Regions from separate parts of the Lysinibacillus sp. BSL11 genome, predicted to be linked through region 2. Evidence: riboswitches for the same ligand, from Rfam matches in the RefSeq annotation. Region 2 holds a riboswitch; each other region holds the start of a gene.

Evidence for each region. A riboswitch is a leader RNA that binds a small molecule or an ion and turns the genes downstream of it on or off. The one in region 2 is predicted to bind cobalamin.
Region 1: linked by a shared signal. The riboswitch ahead of RCJ95_RS00255 (energy-coupling factor ABC transporter permease) and the one ahead of cobT (nicotinate-nucleotide--dimethylbenzimidazole phosphoribosyltransferase) in region 2 are both predicted to bind cobalamin.
Region 3: linked by a shared signal. The riboswitch ahead of RCJ95_RS15900 (glutaredoxin family protein) and the one ahead of cobT (nicotinate-nucleotide--dimethylbenzimidazole phosphoribosyltransferase) in region 2 are both predicted to bind cobalamin.

What each region holds. Positions count from the first base shown of each region.
Region 1 is NZ_JAVGCX010000001.1:46,987-52,821, forward strand. It holds gene cobJ (precorrin-3B C(17)-methyltransferase) at 1-710, opposite strand, end outside; gene RCJ95_RS00250 ((2Fe-2S) ferredoxin domain-containing protein) at 715-1,086, opposite strand; cobalamin riboswitch at 1,233-1,414, opposite strand; cobalamin riboswitch at 1,665-1,849, shown strand; gene RCJ95_RS00255 (energy-coupling factor ABC transporter permease) at 1,999-2,745, shown strand; gene RCJ95_RS00260 (energy-coupling factor ABC transporter substrate-binding protein) at 2,749-3,021, shown strand; gene cbiQ (cobalt ECF transporter T component CbiQ) at 3,027-3,800, shown strand; gene RCJ95_RS00270 (energy-coupling factor ABC transporter ATP-binding protein) at 3,797-4,633, shown strand; gene RCJ95_RS00275 (S8 family serine peptidase) at 4,813-5,835, shown strand, end outside.
Region 2 is NZ_JAVGCX010000002.1:307,281-313,115, forward strand. It holds gene RCJ95_RS04235 (MerR family transcriptional regulator) at 1-9, opposite strand, end outside; gene RCJ95_RS04240 (methionine gamma-lyase family protein) at 164-1,417, opposite strand; gene RCJ95_RS04245 (trimeric intracellular cation channel family protein) at 1,759-2,364, shown strand; gene cobT (nicotinate-nucleotide--dimethylbenzimidazole phosphoribosyltransferase) at 2,462-3,517, opposite strand; cobalamin riboswitch at 3,607-3,782, opposite strand; gene RCJ95_RS04255 (ABC transporter ATP-binding protein) at 3,879-5,573, opposite strand; gene RCJ95_RS04260 (hypothetical protein) at 5,613-5,835, opposite strand, start outside.
Region 3 is NZ_JAVGCX010000013.1:25,634-31,468, forward strand. It holds gene nrdE (class 1b ribonucleoside-diphosphate reductase subunit alpha) at 1-1,906, opposite strand, end outside; gene nrdI (class Ib ribonucleoside-diphosphate reductase assembly flavoprotein NrdI) at 1,903-2,262, opposite strand; gene RCJ95_RS15900 (glutaredoxin family protein) at 2,259-2,483, opposite strand; cobalamin riboswitch at 2,601-2,778, opposite strand; gene RCJ95_RS15905 (hypothetical protein) at 3,135-3,416, opposite strand; gene RCJ95_RS15910 (SHOCT-like domain-containing protein) at 3,426-3,812, opposite strand; gene RCJ95_RS15915 (DUF2089 domain-containing protein) at 3,826-4,191, opposite strand; gene RCJ95_RS15920 (Lsa family ABC-F type ribosomal protection protein) at 4,882-5,835, shown strand, end outside.

The DNA.
Region 1 (5,835 bases), on a different contig from region 2:
AAAAATGTTGATGAATTCCCGATAATAACTGTTGTCAGCATACCAATATCATGTTCTAGCATTTCTACTAGTGTTGTCATGGTCACTTCTTGACGTTCTCGATAGGCACTTTTCACAAGCCCTACTGGTGTGTCTGGCGAACGATATTCTAAGAGAATTCGCTGAGCCTCGACAATTTGTCTTGTTCGACGACCACTTTTAGGATTGTATAAAGCAATGACAAAGTCTGCCATTGCAGCTGCCTCGACACGCTTTGCAATTAAATTCCAAGGTGTTAGATGATCACTCAAGCTGATTGTACAAGCATCGTGCATAATGGGTGCACCAAGTATGCTAGCGCATGAATTAATCGCAGAAATCCCAGGAACAATTTCTACTTCAATTCCTGTTGCTTCTGTCCAGCCTAGCTCAATTAACACCTCATATACTAATCCCGCCATACCATAGACGCCTGCATCACCACTCGAAATCACCGAGACGATGCTCCCTGCTTCTGCTTGACGAACGGCTTCCTGTGCACGCGACACTTCTTCTGTCATGCCTGTACTAACAATCGATTTTGCACTTACTAAATCTTGAATCAGCTCTACATAGGTTTTGTAGCCTATAATCATATCACTTTGTTGTAATGCCTCTACTGCACGTGTCGTAATATGCTTAAAATCTCCAGGTCCAAAGCCTACTACGAAAATTTTTCCTTTTTGCGCCATGTTGTTACCCCTCTTTCACCTTTTCGATCCCTTTAATGGCAGTTGTTTGAGCAGTACGCTGTAATGTACCTTCATGAAGTGTAAAGACATGTTCGTTGTATAAGGATTCATGATATAAATCTTGTACTAGTGTTCTAGCATGCTCTGTTGATGGCACACGATACCAGTTTCCTTGGGGGTAGGCAATTACCACACAAGCATCCTTGCATCGTCCATTACAGCGCGTTCTTGTCGTATGTATTTCTTGATCGAGTGCTTGCCGCTGTATCTCATCTCGAATGGCTAAGGTAATTTCCTCCCCATCCTTTTTCATGCAGCTACTGCCATTGCAAATAAAGAGATGTGTTTTCATCCCCTCTAAATTCCAAGTTGTCATCTTCTGTCTCCCCTCATTTGCTTTTTGGAAAAAGAAAAACCTTTACTCTATAACGAAGAGTAAAGGTTTTGTAGAAGCCAAATAAAAACGAATAGCATGAAATACAGGTACTCGCTTTCGCTTCAACTTCTCCCTCCGAAAAGTTTGCATGCACAATCAAATAAGCAGGTTTCCTGACTTAAGCTTCATTTTACTATCGCACCTTCCCAAGTTTGCACCAGTGGCTTTGCGATTTCATCAGCTATTACAGTAGCGGGGGCTGTATTGGATTTTCACCAATTTCCCTATTATCTCGAGCTATTCGAGCACTTATTGACGTTTTATATGAAATTTTTATTAGAATTTTAAATAGAAAACTGTCTTTATCATATCTTATTTTTTTAAAATTTCAATATTTCTTTAAAAATTTATGACAAATTTATCAATTTTGAATGGAACTAGGTATGAAATTTATACAATCTATATAATTTGCCCATAAATCGTTATCAGAATATTCGCCATTGACCTTTAATTATAAAAATTTATAAAAGGTATAGCATATTTATGGAAATTCATGTTACACTTTGTCGTGAAATCTCACAATTTGAATGTTTTTCGGTGCAAAGTGCTTGTCATTTTGCTTAAAAGGGAAGCCGGTTTGAGTCCGGCGCGGTCCCGCCACTGTAATAGGGAGCTTTATAGAATATGTCACTGTCCAACGGATGGGAAGACCTATAAAGCATTGAACTAGAGCCAGGAGACCTGCCGAAAAATAAGTGATCGTTTCAGCCTACGAGGATAGGTGTGCGGCTTAGCAGATGAGAATGTTATTTGCTTTTTTAGCTATGCACTTTTCCACCAGTGGAGAAGTGCTTTTTTTAATTACGCACGCAATCTTCTAAAAATCTACTAATTAGTTAGGAGGAAAGCTTTTTGAAATTTTCATGGTGGAAACTTAGTTATTTTTTACTGGCCTTTTTAATCGTGCCAAAACGTGCCTTTGCCATGCATATCATGGAAGGTTTTTTACCAATCGAATGGGCTATTTTTTGGTGGGTCATCTCTATTCCATTTATCATTCTAGGATTGCGTTCTATTCGAAAAACCGTTGATGAAAATCCTGAAACAAAAATGCTTTTGGGGCTTTCAGGAGCCTTTGCCTTTGTGCTATCCGCCTTAAAAATCCCTTCTGTTACAGGTAGCTGCTCTCACCCAACTGGTGTAGGACTTGGGACAGTACTCTTTGGCCCTCTAGCAATGAGTGTAATTGGAACAATCGTTTTATTATTTCAATCTTTATTATTAGCTCATGGAGGAATTACAACTTTAGGGGCTAATGCCTTTTCTATGGCTATTGTTGGTCCTTTTATTGCTTACTTTGTCTTTAAAGGTGCTCAAAAAGTAGGCTTGTCATTTTCACTAGCCGTATTCTTTGCAGCTATGCTTGGTGATTTAGGTACATACATTGTGACTTCTGTACAACTAGCACTAGCCTTTCCTTCAGAGGTTGGAGGCTTTATGGCATCCTTTACAAAGTTTGCAGGTATTTTTGCCTTAACTCAAATTCCTTTAGCAGTGAGTGAAGGAATTTTAACGGTCATAGTGATGAATTTCTTGAAAAAATACAATATTAGCGAACTAAAAACTTTACGTGTTTTCTCAACAAAGGAGGCACATTAACAGATGAAAAAAAATTTATTGTTATTAGCAATTGTTGTGTTATTAGCCATCATTCCCTTGTTCATACAAAAAGGTGCTGAATTTGGTGGTGCTGATGGAGAAGCAGAAGCAGCTATTGGTGAAATCAATGCGGAATATGAGCCATGGTTTGAAAGTCTATGGGAGCCACCAAGTGGTGAAATCGAAAGCTTATTATTCGTGCTACAGGCAGCTATAGGAGCTGGCTTTATTGGCTACTTCATCGGCTATATGCGTGGCAAACACAAAGAAGGTTAACCATTATGTTACTCATTGATAAGTATGCCTATCTGAATAAGCTAGCGTCCGTTCATCCGCTAGAAAAAATGATATTTTCACTTGGATTACTTCTCATAACGCTCATCATGAGAGATGAACGACTTTCACTCATTACATTTTTTGTAATGAGTGCTTTTATCATTTTAGGTGCCAAAATTCCGCTTACATACTATGGCAAACTATTATTGCTACCTGGCTTTTTCTTATTAACAAGTCTTGTATCTATTTTACTTTCTTTTACATCATCAACGAATACACTCCCTGCCCATATTTGGTCGTTTACATGGAGGAATTGGACTGTTTTTATTGGGAACGCAAGTGTGTTATCAGCGCAACAGCTGTTCTTTATTGTCCTTGGCAGCATTAGTTGTTTATACTTTTTAATTCTAACTACTTCCGTACAAGGAATATGTTATGTGCTACGACAATGGCGACTCCCCTCTTTATTAGTGGAGCTCGTCGAACTAACCTATCGTTTTATTTTTATGTTTTTAGAAAGTATGCAAAATATACATCTCGCCCAGCAAGCACGTCTCGGCTATCATTCACCGATGCAATGGCTACGCTCTGTCTCCATGCTTATTGTGGCATTATTTGTGGAAATGTTTCAACGTAGCCGGGAGCTCAACAACGCCATGCAATCACGTGGAGGCGAGGCTGTCTACTGGCAAGAGATGGGCTCTTATAGCAAGAAAAATTGGCTAGGCATGGCAGCAATTTTACTAGTCCTCATCGTATACGGAGGGTATTTCACATGACAACGTTTTATTTTAAACTCAACCAATTATCTTATGCCTATGCGGATGGTACGAAGGCGTTATCAGATATTACATTAAACATTCCAAAAGGTAAAAAAATCGCCATACTCGGGCATAATGGCGCGGGAAAATCAACCTTATTTCAGCATCTTAATGGTATTTTAAAACCTACAGCTGGGTCGATTTTATTCGAAGGCCACGGTCTGGAATATAATCGAAAAGCTTTAAAGACCCTACGCCAAAAAGTCGGCATTGTTTTTCAGAATGCAGATCATCAGCTTTTTTCAGGGACCGTCAAGCAAGATATAGCATTTGGCCCATTAAATCTCGGCTGGTCTACTGAAAAAACGGAAGAAAAAATAGCTTGGGCCGTTGCGCAAACCGAAGTGGAAGATTTGCTTGATAAACCCATTCATTTTTTAAGCGTAGGTCAGAAAAAACGTGTAGCAATGGCAGGTGTTTTAGCAATGGAGCCCTCTGTCCTTTTGTTAGACGAACCAACAGCAGGTCTTGATAATTATTATGCTACACAAGTATTACAATACTTAGCCAAATTAGAGGATGGTGAGAGAACCATTTTACTAGCAACCCATGACATACCTCTCGCTTATGAATGGGCCGATCTAATCATTGTTATGGAGGCTGGAAAAATCATTTACAACGGTGATCCAATCACCTTGTTTTATGAAGACGAATTGTTACATCGCGCGCATCTTGAACGTCCATGGATTTTTGAAATGGTCATAGCTTTGCAAAAAAAGAAGCTATTGCAGGAAAATATCAAAATCCCTCGTTCCAAGCAGGAGTTACAACAATTAATAGAACAGATTTAAAGCTTTTAACAATGCTAGGTATACGAAAAACAAGCCGTGTTTAGCTGTCCGTTTTTTCGTTATACCTACCAAAAATTAAAATAGCAAAGAAAAATTTTCCTCCATTACGAAACTTTTCTAATCTTTGTCCGTATTAATATAGTCGAGACTTAATTTATAACACCAAGGAGAGATAACAATTGAAAAGTTGGTATAAAAAATCAGTCGCTGTTGTAGCATCCGCTGCACTCATGGTTCCTGCTGCTTCTGCCTTTGCTGAGGCACCACAGCATAAAGCGAAAAACATGCTGGCAAACAGTGCAAAACAAACAGAGAAGAATGAAGAAAAATGGATGAGTAAGGATACAATTGTTATCAAGCATTCAGGTCTTGATAAAAACGTACATAAAAAAATTGGCTCCAAGGTCATCCGCTCCATTCCTTCATTAGGTTATGATGTTGTACAACTAAATAAAGGCGTATCAATCGAAAAAGCCGTCTCTTACTATTTAAAGCAAAACGGGATATCTAGTGTGTCTCCTAGCTACGTCTATCATTCTTTCAATAATGAAGCTGATCCTAAGAAACAAGAGATGTATCATTTAAACCTACTGCAAATGGATAAGGCACTAGAATTAGCAGGCAACCATGATGTCACAGTTGCTGTCATTGATTCTGGTGTAGATTTTAAACACCCCGATCTAAAGTCACAAGTACTCCCACCCTATAATGCAGCAGCACCTGCCAATACTACTTATTCAGGCGATCACGGAACACATGTGGCAGGTATTATCGCCGCAGCAAAAGATAATGGCGTAGGTGGGCACGGGGTTAATCCGAATGCAAAGTTACTGCCAATTGATGTATTTAACGGCAAAGAAGGTGCTAATGATTTCATTATTGCACAGGGTATTCTTTATGCAATTGAGCAGGGCGTTGACGTTATTAATATGAGTTTAGGAGGCTATGGTGAATCTCCCCTGATGAAGGAAGCCGTTCAGAAAGCGATTGATAGTGGTATTACAATTGTGGCAGCCGCAGGAAATGAATCGACAGATGAATATTCCTTCCCCGCTTCTTTCGAAGGTGTCATTAGTGTTGGTTCAACAAATGAACGCAACAAACTATCAAGCTACTCCAATTACGGCCCGTCTGTTGATATTGTTGCACCAGGTGAAGACATTTATAGTACCGTTCATGATGCGAAGAAAGGATCTTCTTTT
Region 2 (5,835 bases):
ACGACTCATTTAAGTCCTCCTCCAATACCCGCTTATCATATAACGAAATTTTTTTACTGTCAACCAACCATGTAAGGTTATCTAACATGGTTGGCACTATTTTTTTCAATCAGATTAAAAATTGTAAAAAACTATTCATATTTAGGCTTTATCTATTGTCTTGTTATGCTTTTTGAATGGCTTGAACCGCACTGCAAATTGCAAATTTAACGTGTTCATATGTTAGTCCGCCCTGGATAAATGCTGTATATGGCGGTCGTATTGGGCCATCCGCTGTTAGCTCAATGCTAGACCCTTGAATAAATGTCCCCGCCGCCATAATGACATCATCTTCATAGCCTGGCATATAGGCTGGTTCAGGAGCATAATGGGCATTTATCGGTGAGTTCGCTTGTATTTCCCGACAAAAGTCAATCATTTGCTGTGCTGTTTGGAATGATACTGATTGAATTAAATCTGTACGCTTCGCATCATAGCTCGGAGAAGTGCTCATGCCGATTTCCTCGAGCATTGCAGCTGTAAATATCGCCCCTTTTAGTGCTTGCGATACAACATGTGGTGCCAGGAAAAATCCTTGATAAAAATCACCTAGTGTATTTAATGTGGCCCCCGCTTCTGCGCCAATACCTGGAGATGTCATACGATAGGCACATTTCTCCACTAAATCTGCGCGGCCAGCAATATAGCCACCAATTTTAGCCAAGCCTCCACCTGGATTTTTAATGAGCGAGCCTGCCATTAAGTCAGCACCGACCTCTGTAGGTTCCTGCGCCTCTACAAACTCGCCATAGCAGTTATCTACAAAAATAACAGCTTTCGGGGCTATTTTACGTACCTTTACACACATATCTGCAATTTCTTCAATTGTAAAGGATGGACGTGTTGCATAGCCTTTTGAACGTTGAATCGCGATCATTTTGGTTTGTGCTGTAATGGCCGCTTCTACACCTACCCAATCAATGGCCTGGTTATCTAGTAAATCCACATGTCGATAACCGATTTTATAATCTTTTAGTGAACCTGTATCTTTATCACCACCATCGACAATGGATTGCAATGTATCATATGGCTGACCAGAAATATAAAGCAGCTCATCACCAGGACGTAAAACACCAAATAGACTAAGCGTGATTGCATGTGTGCCTGAAATAATTTGTGGTCGGACTATGGCTGCCTCTGCACCAAATACTTCCGCATAAACACGCTCTAGATTATCCCGTCCCTCATCATCATAGCCATAGCCGTTTGATGGATGTAAATGATAATCACTTACTTGATGCTTTCTGAAAGCTGCTAGCACCTTCTGCTGATTGTAGAATGCCATTTCTTCTACCTTGGCATGATAAGGCCGAACTTGCTCCTCTACTTTTGCCGCTAACGATAGCGTTTCTATTGATAAATTTGATGTAAACGTCATTCTTTCTTCTCCATTTCACAATGTCTCGCATTTCAATCAGTAAGATTTATTAACTATCTAAATTGACTTCAATCACTCTAGAATTTCCTAACCAACTACTGGTATATGAACGCTTTTGACGAATGTTTTTCTTTATTTTAATCACATTTTATCAATTTGTATGTGTACCTGTAAAACTTGCCTATTGTTTCTAAGAGGATTTTACGCTAAGCTAATGTGCGGACTCATTTCAAGAAGCGTATTTAATGACCGATTTTGGCTATTAAATTCATAAATTCTGTTACGTAAAACGTCTTTTAACTTTTAAAAAAGTTTATTTATTGATAGAAGGGGTGAAAGGGATGGCTTGGGAGGTTTTTAGTATCATAGGAACAATTGCCTTTGCTATTTCTGGGGCAATTATTGCCATGGAAGAAGAATACGATTTATTCGGTGTATATATACTTGGTATTGTGACTGCTTTTGGTGGAGGAGCTATTCGAAATTTACTCATTGGACTACCTGTCACAACACTTTGGGGACAGGATATGATGTTTCAAATAGCGCTTGCTGCGATTACGATATTCTTTATTTTTCCACATCATCTGATTCAACATTGGCATCGTTGGGGTAACTTCACAGATGCGATTGGCTTATCAGCATTCGCTATTCAAGGCGCACTCTATGCTGTCAAGCTTGATATGCCAGTGAGCGCAGTCATTGTAGCTGCTGTTTTGACAGGTTCAGGTGGTGGTATTGTACGAGATTTATTAGCTAGAAGAAAACCATTAGTTCTCCGTGATGAAGTTTATGGAGTTTGGGCAGCTCTTGCTGGACTGTTAATCGGTTTCGAGGTTTTTACAGGGGACATTTTCCTTTATATTTTATTCGCAGTGATTACAGTTTTACGTATCTTTTCCTATATGATGAAGTGGCGCTTGCCATTACGTAAATTAAATCGAGCATAAACACCATTCAGCCAATGACCAAAAATTAAGTCATTGGCTGTTTTATTGTTTTAGCTAATGTTTCATTCCTTATATGATTAAAAAAGAGACATTTAACTTACCTTTTTAACAACTGCATTGATTCTTCTAAAGTCACCATGTTTTTCATCATCGAGCAAGCTGCATCTAAAATAGGAAAGGCTAAGGCTGCTCCAGAACCTTCGCCTAAACGCATATTCATGTGCAACATCGGTTCAATGCCTAGTAATGCAGCGGCAATTTTAGCCCCTGGTTCCTCTGAGGCATGGGAAGGAATAATATAATCTTTTACTTTTGGTTCTAGCTTATAAGCAATGAGCGCGGCAATAGTTGAAATAAATCCATCAATGACAACAGGTTTACGATGGACAGCAGCGCCAAGTATAATGCCTGTCATCGCCCCTATCTCTAATCCTCCAACCTTAGCCAGAACATCAATAACATCATTTGGATTAGGCTTATTTAAGGTAATTGCTTTTTCAATAACTGCTGCTTTATAGGCAATGCCTCCTTGGCCTACTCCTGCACCAAACCCCGTTACTTCGATAGGCTTGCATCCCGTCAAAACAGCTAATATCGCAGCACTTGGTGTTGTATTGCCGATGCCCATTTCTCCAGTCCCAAGTACATCAGCACCTTTTATGATTTCCTCAGTGGCCACCTGGATTCCTACTTCTATCGATTGAATGGCTTCTTGTTTGGCCATAGCTGGACCTTGTGCCATGTTATCGGTACCGTATTTAATTTTATGAATAAGGACTCCTGCATCAAGTGGAATATCTTCTTTTACCCCAACATCTACTGTGACAACCTTTGCATTGGTAATGCCCGCAATCGCACAAACGCCTGTACCTCCCTTAGGAAAATTTAATGTTTGAAAGACCGTCACATCTTGTGGATTCGTGGTTACACCTTCCTCGCAAACACCATGATCTGCAGCACAAACAATTATGACTTTTTTATCAATCACCGGAAATAATTGTCCAGTTATGCCAGAAAGCTGCACTGCAATGGACTCTAGTTTTCCTAAACTGCCAGGGGGTTTACATAGGGCATCTATACGCTGTCTAGCTTGCTCCATCACCTTCAGGTCAGCACCTTGGATGTTTTGTATCGTGTCTTGTAGTAATTGCATGATAATTGCTCCTCTCTTTTTAAGACAAAAAGAAAAAGTCTGTAGTTTATTGTCATGACAAATAAACTACAGACTTTTCCATCATCTATATCTTCTAAAGCATGTAGGCAGGTCTCCTGGCTCAAGTTCAACATCTCATAGCACCTTCCCAGCAATTCGCTAGTGGCATACACTATGAAACTCCCTTATACAGTGGCGGGTCCGCTAAAGCTTTTCACTTTATTCCCTATTCTCCCAAGTGGGCACCTATTGCTTTTATGTAATTATGTTAAATCTACTTTACAACTTTTTTAGTGTCAAGAGGAAAAATTTTTTTGAGTGTTAACTTAGTACAACCAGCTATTCAAACAATTTAGGCTTATTAAGAGCTTGTAACAACAAATGAATCCCTCTCGTTCACCTGATTGTTATTAACTTCAAATATTTTATCTGCTTCACTTATTAAAACAGGGTGATGAGTAACCAATATAACAGTCTTTTGTTTTTCTTTATTTAAATATAAAAGTAATGTTTCTATATTTATTTGGTTGTCTTTATCAAGCGCAGAAGTAATCTCGTCAAACAAATAGATATCCGCATCTCTTAGAAGCGATCTTGCTATTGAAAGTCTTTGCTGTTGCCCAGTAGATAATTCAAGCCCATTATGCCCAATAAGAGTTTCAAATTTATAGTCCAACGTTTCTATATATGAATAAATGTTAACCATTTTACAAATTTGAATTAATTCTTCATCCGTTGCATTCGGCTTTGCTAATAACAAATTTTCCCTTATTGTCCCTGTCATTATAAAATGCTCTTGCGTTACCAAACATACCCTTTTTCTATAAACATCATTAGGAATATATCTAATATTTTGATTGGATAGAAATATTTCACCCTGATAATTAATGTATAAACCTGATAATATATTCAATAATGTCGATTTACCTGATCCGCTTTCTCCCTTAATCAATACAATTTTCTTCAAAGGTATTTGGAAATTTATATTTTCTAAAACTGGAGATAATGCATTAGTATAGGTAAAGCTTACATTCCGTAACACTATTTTGTCTTTTCTAAAATGATGCGATGAATTTACATAGTCTGATACTATCAATTTCCTTATATTGTATTTATTGTCTCCCATTAAGTTTTTTACTCTATTTACAGACACAATTGCTTCTTGTAAAAAGGAATTTAGTTGAGAAAATCTTAAAAATGACTGACTAAAGTTATTGGCATAGGTTGTGAATGCTATTAATACTCCTAAGGTGAGGCTGCCTTTATAAATAAAGTAGGCACCTATAATAAGGATAATTAAATAACTTGTAAAGTTTAATAATTCTATTATTGATCCTGATTTTATACTTAAACGCATTTTATCAAGAGTATTTTTGTATAATAAGGTAATTCTCTTTTGATAGTTATCTATGGCGTTTATCTCATTATTAAATATCTTAAATAATTTAAATGATGACAGTATTTCTCCCAGATAGGTTAAATAAGAATCTAAATCTTTTTTGATGGCAGTATCCGTCATCCTTATTTTTTTTCCATAATATTTAAAAATGATAAGTGCTAAAGGACAAGCAATGAATAAAATACTAGCTAAAATAAAATTAAGATTTATCAATATTACGAACACAATTATTATACTGATAAAATCTACAACAATATTTAAAAACTCTGATACTACTTCAGAAAATGCCTTTGTATCATTTTCTATTTTATTCATCAGTTCACCTTTTGCTTTTAATTGATACTCATCCATGTCCATAGCCATGATTCTTTTTATTATCTTTAACTTAATATCCATTTGTAGATAGCAGGCAAATTTCGTTAAATAATATTTTTGGATTACTTTAAAAAATAAATTAAAAAGAAACAAAAAAGCCATAAACACTATAATTATGAATGCGGAATTGAGGTCTTTTAATGTTATAGAATCAATAAATTTACCAAATAAAAGGGGGTGTACTATACTTAAAATCATTGAAATGCCCATCAATATATTTACTTGAAATAATTTTGCTTTGTATGGCTTTGTATACTTAAATACCTCACCTAATATTTTCATGAAATAATACTCTGTCTCCCTGATTTAGTTAAGGTTTTCTTATAACCTTTTGATATACAGATAAGCATTTTTCGGTTCTTCTTGTAATATTTGTAGAAACTTTTCCATATACGGATCTTTTTCATTACTTATGAACAAGTTTTCTACTGACTTCTTTTTCGCCTCACTAAAGAGCATGCTTTTGTTGGTGTATATAACCTTTTGCTCAATTGTTCTTTTTAAAACCTCATAGCAATTAGTTTGTTCCTTGGTTTCCCACTGT
Region 3 (5,835 bases), on a different contig from region 2:
CAATTAAATCATACGGATTCACATCATATGCCTCGACATATAAATGGCTGTTGTCATTTGTTAAATGAGGCATTGGATAAATGGTTCTACTATCGGCGTAATCACGAACCTCTACGCGCTCTGTACATGGTGCGATTGAAGCCGTACAGCTACGAATATATGAAATACTACCAGTTGGGGCAATAGCCAAACGATAGGAATGGAATAGACCATATTGCATCACATCCTGCTTTAACGTTTCCCACATCTTGTTCGTAATGATTGGAATATTGCCAAGTGCCTTCAATACAACAGGTGACAATTCTTCCTCAGCTTTATTGATATATTGGTCAAAATAGCTACCAGATGCATAATCACTGTCCTCGAATCGATAGAAGGTTGCAGCTTTTTCTTTTGCCATTTCCATCGAAGATTTCAGTGAATAATAGTTCATCGCTTCCATAAAGTGATCCATGAAATCAATAGACTCTTTAGAGCCGTACAGGATGCCCTCCGTCACCAGATGCCCATGGAGGTTCATACAGCCAAGCCCTACAGAATGCATTAATTGATTGGCTTTTGCAACAGACGGTACATTTTTAATATGCGTCATTTGCGATACATTTGTTAATAGGTGCATGGCTGTATCGACTAATGCGCCGAAATCATTCACTTTACTTGCTGCATGGATATCGATGGAACCTAAGTTACACGATACATCTAATCCATAGTCATTTGGTTGATCCTGGTCCGTAATGATACTTGTCTCTTGTACTTGTAAGATTTCTGTACATAAATTGGACATTTTGACACGTCCAATATTTTTTAAAGGATGTACCTTATTGACATTATCATCAAAGATTTCAAACGGGTAGCCTGATTCAAATTGTGCTTTTTTCACCTCTGTATAAAGCTTCCGTGCATTTAAACGTTTAATTTTACGAATTTTTGGGTTATCAAGTAGCTCGTAGTACATGTCTGAAATGGAAAGCTCAGACATACGTTTACCGTATTCTTTAAAAATATCGTATGGGCTAAACAAGACGATATCCTTATCACGTTTCATCAGTTCGAAGAAAATACTAGGTATAATAATCCCTGTTGAAAGGGTTGCGAGGCGAATTTTATCATCAGCATTTGGTTTTTTTGATGATATGAAATTTTCTATGTCTGCATGGAAAATATTTAGATAGACAACACCTGAGCCATTTCGTTGCCCTAGCTGATTCGAATAACTGAAAGAATTTTCTAACAGTTTTGCTACTGGGATGACACCACTTGCACGATTTAATATCTCTTTAATTGGATCACCTAAAGGGCGTAAATCTGTTAAGTTGACCCCTACTCCACCACCAAGGCGTGATAGCTCTAAACAATAGCCAATATTTTCAGCAATACTGTTCATGGAGTCATCCATTGATAATTTAAAGCAGCTGACTAATTCACCACGTGCTTTCTTACCACTATTTAAAGCAGTTGGTGTCGCTGGCTGGTAGGCTTCCATCATTGCTTCGACAGAGCGTTCTGCTAGAGTTGTGTTTCCTTGCGCCAAATACAAAGCAATAATGACAATACGATCCTCATACTTTTCTAAGATCTCTTCCCCGTCACGACTTTTCATAGCATAGCTATCATAAAATTTGCTTGCGCTCATAAAGGATGGGAAGCGGAAATTATAATCATAGGCTTTCTTGTACAGCTTCTTAATAAATTCCATCTCGTACATATCGATAAATGCTTTCTCATAGTAGCCCTCATCAACTAAATAGCGGATTTTTTCCTCAATATCTATAAAATAACGCAAACGTACGTTAACATACTCTAAAAAGTAGCGGCGCGTAGCTTCGCGGTCCTTTTCTAACTCAAGTAATCCAGTTGTACTATAACGATTCAGTACGTCATTATTAAGCTTTAAATAGGTTTTCATCTCATTACCCTCGTTTCATAAAACGTTTGTATTGCTTCGTAATCCGTTTGATTACCTCGTAAATCTAATTTCCTTACTAAGGGTACATGATAGGTAGCGGCGATTTTCTCACCAGCAGCGCCAAATACATGATGGCCGAAATTACTATTGCCACTGGCAACTACTCCTTTACAAAAATCCCTGTTTTTTTCTAAGAAACGTTGTACCTTTGCTGGAATGTCACCTAAACCATCTGTGTAGGTAATTAAAAGATAGGGCTTGTTCAATCGCAATCCCTCCGAGAGCTCGATACATTCTGCCTTTAATTTGGATACAACATTTCGGACATTACCTGTACGACTCGCGTAAACGATCATAGAGCAATCAACTCAATTTGAGAAACAATTTCCTGAACATCTCCTATAAAAGTTTCATTCATCTCTAAAACAGGCACACTTAAAAAACCTGCGTCAATAATCGTTTGTTTTGCCTGTTCATCATGATCGATGTTAACGATTTCAGCTTCAAGTCCTGCACGTTGTAGTTCAGATTTTACCCATAGGCATTTTGGACAAATTGTTTTCGTATAAAGTTTCATAGAAATCCCTCTTTTCATAAAATAAAAAGCCTATCTCCTCTAGAGAGATAGGCTAAATGGAAACGTTAACATACCAAAAATACTGACGTTCCCATCTCTTAATCCCCGAAGAAATGATAAATTTGTTTTATAAAGGCAGGTCTCCTGGCTTTGCTTCATTCTCTGATTCCCTTCCCATGCAAATGCACAGTGGTTGCAATCATCGTCAGCTTCACAGTTGCGGGGACAGCGTCGGAATTGTACCGAACTTCCCTTTTAAACTACATGTAGTAGTACCTTTGTAAAACGAACACAATATATAGTTGTTGTTCAATAGTTTTAAGTGTACCATCCTTCAAATGAAAAGTAAATCAAGATTCTAAACTTCTTTATTTTTGGATTATTCAGTATTTTTAATTATGTAGTTCCAAGTAGATTACCACTAATCATTTATACCCAAATCAAAAATCTATTTTAAACGATGAACATCTTTATCTATCAAAATGTATCTAGAATTCTGAAAGAAATGTTCTATTTTAAGTACCATTGAAAAATAGTAGCTTCTATATGTAAATCCTGAAATAATTATCATCTCTTACACGTTTCAAATGACACTCATTAAAAAAGAGCATGCTTTTATCATAACATGCTCTAACCATTCTATCTTTGGGATTATAGTCTAATCTTAACCTCAGTCCCATCCTGAGCTTTGACATCGACTAGCACGAGTCCCTTATAATTTTGTAGTTCCTTGATAATCGGCTTTAGCATTTCTTTGTCGATGAGCGGAAAGGTAAAGTCTATGTTCTTTCGATCGAAGTATGCCTTTGTCCACTTATTGGCTTGTTGCTGAATCCATTTAGAAGTTAAAATGGAGAGGACAATGGTTAGCACGGTATAGGGAACTGGGACTGTAAAGCGAACATCTTTTGCTTTCACTTTTACATGCATCATTCGTCGCCTCTACTCAATGAAGACTGCAACGGAATCCCCGTTTGCTGATTTTATATCTACAATTTGTCCGTCTAATTCATTTTCGATTGCTTCAAGAAGAAGATTGATGTCGATATCTTTTACGTATTTTTCTGATTGTGGAATACTCGCAGCGATGCTGTGTCCTGCCATAAGTACGGCTTTGACAAGTTTAATCGGCAAGTTTACCGTAACATTATCATTTTCGGTGGATACAACACGAACCTTTAATGTTTTTTCTAAATACTTTGTTTTTTCCACAAATTTGTTCTCTGATTCTTCTTTCTGTTGTAGCACTTGAATCAGCTCTGATCCTTTATCCGCATCAATTTTTCCCTCTTGAATCATGGTTAACACTTTTGTGATTTCCTCTTTCATGGTCCGTTCCTCCCTATTCGTCTTTTAAGAGCTTTATCGCTTCATCTGTTGTGATTTCGCCATTTTCCAGCATGCTTACAATTTTTTTCTCGTCTACTTCATTTTTCTTTTTTTGAGCATAGCCAAGGGATGAAATAATGTCGTTTAGCTTGCCTCGAACTGTTGGATACGAAACCCCCAGTTCCTTTTCAACCTCTTTAATGTTTCCTCGGCAGGTTAAAAATACTTCCACAAAATGAAGCTGATCCTGTGATAAGGATGCTAGCTTCGACAATTCAAATTCATTTTCAATGGTCGTGTGACAATGAGAACACTGTAACTTCGTAATTTTTAATGTTCTACTACAGACAGGGCAATTTGTGATTACTTGATAAGCCATAGTGAACTCCTTCCTTTAAGTTAAGTTGATTATATAACAAAGAAATTAAATATGTAAATAATAAAAATTGATTTTTTTAATTATAAAATAAATAAAATTAATTATTAAATTAAAAATGTTAATTAATCATTGCTGTATTGCTTGTCCTAAGCAATTTCAACTTTACTCTATGTATGTCTTTTCTATTTCTACTTGTAGCTAGCGGCATCAGTTAGATAATGACAGTTTAGAATTGAAAATAAGGTTACATTGTATTCTGTAAAAAAATTTGTTACTATAAAAAGACAATTATGAGAGGACTGATGAATGGACAATGAAGAACTAAACTATATTTTCATTTGAATTGAATGATTTCAAACACAAAATATAGGGTTAGTCTATCCATTTTTAACAATCAGTTTGCATTGTATTTGTCATGACACAAATGGCAAATCGTATTTATTCAGTGAAAGACTAATCCTTCCAATGCACAAGTGGAGGGATTTTTTTCTTGCTTTCATAGTTGATTTTGCACCTTTCATTTACCCATAAAGGAGAGGAAAAATATGAGCGATTCAGAAACTATTGTGACGCATGTACACTCCGTATAAGTCGTTAATATCCATCTGCTTATACGGAGAAATAAAACATAGATGGATAGACCGACTTTGTATGAAAAGTAAACTGTTGTAATACAAAGGAGGAATTATCATGTCCATGATACAAGTACAAAACTTAACTTTTTCTTATCCAAGCAGCTTTGACAATATTTTTGAGAATGTCAACTTTCAAATCGATACGGATTGGAAACTTGGATTTATCGGTAGAAACGGACGAGGTAAAACAACATTCTTTCAGTTGTTATTAGGAAAATATGAGTATAGCGGAAAAATCATCTCTTCTGTAGACTTTACTTATTTCCCCTACCCTGTTTCAGATCCAAATAAATATACCCACGAAATATTTGAGGAAATTTGTCCTCAGGCAGAGGATTGGGAATGTCTACGTGAAATAGCTTACCTACATGTAGATGCAGAGGTCATGTATCGTCCTTTTAAAACATTATCCAATGGCGAGCAAACAAAGGTGCTGCTTGCTGCGTTGTTTTTGACAGAGGGTCAATTTTTATTAATTGATGAGCCAACCAATCATCTAGACACGGATGCACGAAAGACGGTTTCAGATTATCTTCGCAGGAAAAAAGGATTTATTTTAATTTCACATGACAGAAGCTTTTTAGATGGCTGTGTTGACCATATTCTATCGATCAATAGAGCCAATATTGACGTTCAAAGTGGAAACTATTCTTCTTGGAAGTTAAATTTTGATCGACAGCAGGAGCACGAAGAAGTAACCAATCAACGACTGCAAAAAGATATCGACAGATTAAAACAATCCTCAAAGCGTTCGGTAGGATGGTCTAATCAAGTGGAAGCCTCCAAAAATGGCACAACCAATTCAGGTTCAAAGCTGGACAAAGGCTTTGTCGGGCATAAAGCAGCTAAGATGATGAAACGAGCAAAGAATCTGGAATCCAGACAACAAAGAGCTATTGAGGAAAAATCAAAGCTGCTAAAAAATGTGGAAAAAACTGAGTCATTGAAAGTAGAGCCATTGGCATGTTCATCTAAAGAAATGGTTGCTGTAACAGATGTATCCATTCAA